2 regions of the Corallincola holothuriorum genome follow, and region 1 is predicted to be linked to the other one. Evidence: riboswitches for the same ligand, from Rfam matches in the RefSeq annotation. Region 1 holds a riboswitch; the other holds the start of a gene.

Region 1 (3,421 bases):
CAATCATTAAGCTGATTGCCCGCTACAGATGTCTAAGAAATTATCCTCATTTGCCGATCTCGCTGCACTAACCGGTCAGGCAGCACCGTCCACGGTGTCGACCAATGAATCACAACAAGATCTTGTTTATAGCACCGACGGTGGTCGCGTGGTAACACAAAAGCATGTCGATACGACGGCGATAATTGGAGACGGTCGTGTTCGGATATCTCGCTCAACGAAAGGCCGCGGAGGGAAAACAGTTTCAGTTGTGACAGGGCTAGCTCTAACTCATTCAGACCTGCAAAAGCTTTGTAAAACCCTAAAGAAACAACTTGGTTGTGGTGGTGTGGTTCGAAACGGCGAACTTGAATTTCAAGGCGACAAACGCGACCAACTGCTTAACGAACTAACTAAAGCTGGCTACCAAGCCAAATTAAGCGGTGGCTAAAACAATGAAAAAATATCTTACACTTCTAGTGCTGCTTATCGTTTGTGCCTGCGCTGGTCCATTCTTTATTAAGGGCCCCGATGGCAAACCATTGCTAACCACCGCAACGATCTTTCCTCAAGATCAAAGTACCGTTTGGCGATACTGGAAAAACCGTATTCTGTTATCGTTTAAAATGCTAAGCCGACAGGCGCAGGAGAAATTAGGTGTCGAAGCTGACGCACCTAACGTGTACCGGTGGCAGGACGAACAAGGCAATTGGCATTACGGAGATGCTGAAGCGGGCAATAAAGCGGGCGCTCAAACCGAACAAGTAAAACTTAAACCGGCAAAAATTGTTGGACTTGACGGGCCATTACAGGAAGAAGATAAACCCACCGAAGCACCGGCGGCTGCTGATGGCGTCTCTCTCAGTGAATACACCGAGCGTCTCGGTAATATTAAGGCTGATGCAGAAGAAGCAAAGCGACTAATGGAACAAAGAAACGCTGCGCTGGAAAAATCAGAGTAGAAAACTCAACAGAAACGTCAACTCCTGGCGTTTCTGGTATTGCTCCCCTATTTCATCATTTGCATCAGTTATCGCCCGCCTTAACATGAGCAGTTGTAAAACTATTGTCACTATTTAGTTAAAACTCATTTATAATTGCTCTCGGCCAAGGGGTGTTCTTGTTCAGAACTGAGACATCAATGATGAACCCTTTGAACCTGAACCGGCTGGTACCGGCGTAGGAATGGCGCTTTTCATCGAGCACAAATACCAGCCCCAATCTTCCCCAAAAACTGGTAAATGCATATATGCTCTTTTCCACTCTACCCCGTAAAACTAAGCTTGCCGCCGCCATCATTACCACTTTGGGTATCCCTCTGCCTGTATTCAGCGCAGCACCTACGGTAGCAGATGAAGATATAGAGCATATCAAAGTTACCTCCAGCTTCCGCTCCGAATCACTACAACACTCAGCTTCGAGCATTACTGTTCTAGACAGCAACCTGATCCAAGACGAGGGCGGCGAACATTTTGAAGACCTCTTACACAACGTTGCCAATTTAAGTTGGGCAGGTGGAAGTTCGCGGCCAAAGTACTTTCAAATCCGAGGCGTAGGTGAACAAGAGGAGTATCAAGGGGCCCCCAACAGTTCTGTTGGTTTTGTTGTCGATGACATTGATCTTTCTGGCTTGGGAATGACCTCCAGTCTTTATGACATAGAGCAGGTGGAAGTGTTGCGTGGCCCCCAAGGCACCCGTTTTGGCGCTAATGCCCTAGCAGGTATGATCTATACGACCAGTAATGATCCGACTGACACGAGAGAGTTTGGTGCAGAGATCAGTGGTGGCCAAGAAGACCTATTCAGTTATGCAGGTTTTGCCTCTGGCCCAGTTGATAACAGCGGTGATCTGCTCTACCGCGTTTCGATACAGCAACATAACGAAAATGGCTTCAGAGATAACGATTATCTCGGTTCAGACGATAGCAACGAACGTGACGAACTAACATTACGTAGTAAGTTTCGCTGGTTTGCGAGTGATGAATTGCAAGTTGATTTAGCCCTGCTCTACGCCAACTTTGACAATGGCTATGACGCTTGGACATTAGACAATAATGGTTTTACCACCCTAACCGACCAACCTGGTAAGGATAAGCAGGAAACAACAGGCGGCTCCCTTAAGCTAAACTGGGAGCTTAATGAATTTGTTGATCTGGTATCAATATCCAGCGCTGCACATACCAATCACCGTCATGCCTATGATGGCGACTGGGCAAATCCAGAATATTGGTCTGCGTTGAGCTGTACTGATTATTATGATGAAAACGGCAATGGCGATTTCACTGACCAGATCCCCTGTCAGTACGACTACACTTGGGACAAACAGGCCACTCGTGACACTTACACTCAAGAAGTTCGCTTGTTATCTACTGAACAATCAAGGCTTTTTAGCGGCACTACCGACTGGTTGACTGGGTTGTATATACAACGCTTAGAGGAAGATAATGACCTAGAAAGCTACTATAACGGCTTCCCCGATCTGTTCCTGCAGAGTGACTACGAAGCAACTAGCATTGCGCTATTTGGTCAGTTAGATACACAGCTCAATGCCGCAGCCAGTTTGTCATTAGGACTTAGAGTAGAACAGCGCGACGCTTCATACGATGACGATGGTGGTGACTCCTTTGATCCAGACGAAACGATGTGGGGCGGCCACATCACACTCAACTACTTAATCAATGAACGCTGGCAAAGTTACGGCAAACTGGCGCGCGGATATAAGGCTGGAGGATTCAACACCGGTTTACCCGATGATTTCAGTGATAACCGAGAGTTCGACAGTGAAACACTGGATAATCTTGAATTCGGCATAAAGGGATACTGGCCAGAGCAGCAAGTATCAGTGCAGGCTGCCCTGTTTTATATGCATCGAGATGATCAACAAGTGGAAGCCTCTACTCAAGATCCGAACAACCCTCAGCGCTTCTTCCTATATACCGCGAATGCAACCAATTCCGATAGCTATGGCTTAGAGTTAGAAACGTCGTGGCAAGCGACGGATAATCTTACCCTGTACTCAAGTCTAGGCTTATTAGATACTGAATTTGACGACTATGTCGTCACCCAAGCAGATGGCTCTGAGCTCGATCTATCTGGTCGGGAACTAGCACATTCTCCCAATTATCAGTTCAGTATTGGTGCCACATGGCGTAACGATGAAGGCTGGTTTGCCAATATCAACTTGAACGGCTCTGATGGCTATTACTACTCAGATAATCACGATCAAAAAGCTGACAGCTACGAGTTACTTAACGCACGTTTAGGCTATGAAAAAGAAGATTGGTCCGTGTATCTGTGGGGCAGAAACATCACAGACGAAAAGTATGGTGTCCGTGGCTTCTACTTTGGGAACGAACCCGATCAGGATTGGGCTCCCAAACTTTATGAACGCTACGGCGATCCGCAACAATTCGGTGTTACTTTCCGCTATCACTATCTATAG
Region 2 (3,421 bases), on a different contig from region 1:
CGGTGCTTTTCGCTCTTTAGGCGGGCACCGCTATCAAACGCGCTGGCTGCTGTCCGGTGCCGAGCAGGCAACACCGCTGCTTGCGGCGAGGATCGATGATGGTGGTATTGAGCTGGCGGCGCCCACGGAGTCGGCAGCACTCTTCGCCGATTACGCTGCAATGGGCTTGTCGCTGGAGCGCCATCCTTTGGCCATGTTACGGCAACAAGGGGCTCTGTATCGTTGTCAGACGGCCGCAGAGCTCAGCACCATGCGCCATGGCGCGTTAGTTACCGTGGTGGGACTGGTGACGGGACGACAGCGTCCGGGTACCGCCTCGGGAGTGACCTTTATCACTCTGGAAGATGAAACCGGGAATGCCAATGTGGTGGTGTGGCAGGCAACGGCGCGGGCACAAAAACAGCCCTATTTGACTGCCCGATTGTTGGAGGTCAGGGGCGTGTTAGATCAGCAAGGGGAGGTAGTGCACCTGATTGCTGGTAAACTGACGGATCGGAGCGATGAGTTACACGCGCTGCGATTAAAGTCGCGGGATTTCTGCTAACTCTCTAATTCTGCTAATTTAAACCTGAGACAAAGATAACGAAGGATGACCCATGGACAATAATTCGGCTTTAGATCTGACTTTAGAGGCTATCGATCAGGTGAATAGCCAAGACCCCAATATGGAATTTTGTCATGAGGTCGAAGTGCCAAAAGAGCTGTTATATGGGCAACGGATGAGTGAGCGGTTGGCACAGTTTGCGCCGGGTGCCAGTGAGCATTTGCAGATCGCGGCTCGTGCGCAGCATATTAAGCGGTGGGCGATCCCACGCAGCGATTATCCGATGGATCGTCAGGGTTATCATCAGTGGCGTACCGATTTGGGCAAAATGCACGCAGACTTGGCTGCGGAATTAATGCGTGAGCAAGGCTACAGCGAAGACGATGCGGTACGTACCCAACAACTGCTGCGCAAAGAGAAGATTAAGCGTGATGCTGAATGCCAGACCTTGGAAGATGTTATCTGTCTGGTTTTTCTGGAGTATTACTTCGCTGACTTTGCAGCCAAGCATACGGAAGAGAAGATGTTAGGCATTATTCGTAAGACTTGGGCAAAGATGTCTGAGGCGGGTCATGCCGCAGCGTTGGAACTTGATTTACCTGAAGCCATGTTGGCACTGGTTAAGCGCGCATTGAGCTAAATATGTAAATGAAATTGTTAATATTTCGTGTAATTTCAAAGTAAGAGAGCAAATTGTTGCTCTCTTTTTTTTGAGTAAATTTCCAACGGTTTGGACTATTGCCATTTTGTAGGTGTGATCTGGATCTCAAATTACCCCGTATTTGAGCGTGATGGCTTCGCTTTGTTGTCATAAAACTATTTTCAGTGCAGAAAAATCTTTGTAAAACCGAGTGTTATAAAAAAGTTACTTTTTTTCGCTAAAAAATTTAACAAAACGTAAACAATTGACTAAAATTGCATCATTAAATGACGAATAAATAGCTAATTGAGAATTTGTTGCGCTAGATCAGACCGTATTTTTTAGTGATTACTACTCTTAGCGCAGACCAATTTATAACCAATTTTAAATAACCCAGTTGGAGATTGTAATGGATAAAGCCATGACCGCAGCAGAAGTGGAAGCGCTGCGAAAACAACTGGCGACGGATCGCACTGTGATGGTGGATATTTTTGATCACCTAAAGCAACTCGTTCTGATCGCTGACGAAAGCAGCCCTCAGGCCACAAATGAAGAGAGTTACGCTGCCTGAAGTTCAGGGCTTTATCTCTTGCACTAGTTTTTAAAGGGTCGCACTTGTGCGGCCCTTTCTATTTCCCCTATACTCGTTGCCAATATCTTGTCGGAGTGCCGAGCTACCTTTGGGTAGATAGGCTGAGATCGCGAAAGCGGGATCCGTTGAACCTGATCAGGTTAATGCCTGCGAAGGGAAACAAGAGGGCGTGTCCCTGTTGTCTATCGCAAACAGCTGCGATACCTAGCAGAAGCCATAGCCCTTAATCCTACTGAACCACTCATCTATCGGTGCGCCGGCGTTAACTGTTACTACGGATTAACGTGAGGCCACAATGACACAAACCACGACTGTTTCAGAAAGCAATCCACGGCGCGACGCCCGTGCCGCCGCGCAAGCATTTTTTGCCAATTTGGCAGATCTCTCTTTTCCTAATTCGCATAAAGTTTTTGTGCAGGGTGAATTACCTGGCGTGAAAGTGGGGATGCGTGAAATTTCGTTGTCGCCAACCTTAGTTGGCGGCACAAAAGCGCAGCCTGAATTTGAAGATAACGCGCCGATCCGCGTTTATGATACCTCAGGCTACTACACAGAAGCTGATGCCAGCATCGACCTGCAACGCGGTTTACCGCGCTTGCGTCAACAATGGATTGAAGCGCGCAATGACACTGAAGCGCTTGCTGGTGCCAGCTCACTGTTTGCCCAGCAGCGTCTTGCCGACGAAGGCTTAGACCATATCCGTTTTGAGCATCTACCTAAGCCGAAAAGAGCTTTGGCGGGACGTTGTGTCACCCAAATGCATTACGCCCGCTCAGGCGTGATCACCCCTGAGATGGAATACATTGCGCTGCGTGAAAATATGGGCCGAGCTGAAGTGGCAGCGGAGCTGGCTGTGCAACATCCGGGCGAGGCATTTGGCGCGAATTTACCAAAGCAGATAACAGCGGAATTTGTTCGTAACGAAGTGGCTGAAGGGCGGGCGATTATTCCAGCCAATATCAATCACCCAGAGTCGGAGCCGATGATTATTGGCCGTAATTTTTTGGTCAAGGTGAATGCCAATATCGGTAACTCGGCGGTGACCTCTTCGATTGAGGAAGAGGTAGAGAAGCTGGTGTGGTCAACCCGCTGGGGCGCCGACACTGTGATGGACCTGTCAACGGGTCGCTATATTCACGAAACCCGTGAGTGGATCATCCGTAATAGCCCGGTGCCGATTGGCACCGTACCTATCTATCAGGCGCTGGAAAAAGTGAAAGGGGTGGCGGAAGATCTCACTTGGGACGTATTCCGTGACACCTTGATTGAGCAGTGTGAACAGGGCGTTGATTACTTCACCATTCATGCCGGCGTGTTGCTGGCCTATGTGCCGATGACGGCGAAGCGGATGACAGGTATCGTTTCCCGTGGTGGTTCAATCATGGCTAAATGGTGCTTATCTCACCATCAGGAAAACTTCCTCTATAGCCACTTCCGCGATATTTGCGAAATCTGTGCTGCCTATGACGTTTCCCTCAGCCTGGGTGATGGCTTGCGTCCCGGCTCGGTCGCCGATGCTAACGATCAGGCACAATTCAGTGAACTCTATACCTTGGGTGAGCTGACCAAAATCGCTTGGGAATATGATGTGCAGGTGATGATCGAAGGTCCTGGTCATGTGCCGATGCAGTTGATCAAGGAGAAC

The links. Region 1 has a riboswitch for thiamine pyrophosphate ahead of DU002_RS01940 (TonB-dependent receptor). Riboswitches for the same ligand answer to the same signal wherever they lie in the genome.
Region 2: another riboswitch for thiamine pyrophosphate. It lies ahead of thiC (phosphomethylpyrimidine synthase ThiC); the one in region 1 lies ahead of DU002_RS01940 (TonB-dependent receptor).

The regions. Positions count from the first base shown of each region.
Region 1 covers NZ_QPID01000001.1:465,860-469,280, forward strand. The annotation lists gene DU002_RS01930 (translation initiation factor) at 29-430, shown strand; gene DU002_RS01935 (DUF4124 domain-containing protein) at 435-941, shown strand; TPP riboswitch at 1,080-1,182, shown strand; gene DU002_RS01940 (TonB-dependent receptor) at 1,229-3,421, shown strand.
Region 2 covers NZ_QPID01000003.1:13,737-17,157, forward strand. The annotation lists gene DU002_RS05640 (error-prone DNA polymerase) at 1-544, shown strand, start outside; gene DU002_RS05645 (DUF4202 domain-containing protein) at 597-1,184, shown strand; gene DU002_RS19345 (hypothetical protein) at 1,594-1,755, shown strand; TPP riboswitch at 1,837-1,952, shown strand; gene thiC (phosphomethylpyrimidine synthase ThiC) at 2,072-3,421, shown strand, end outside.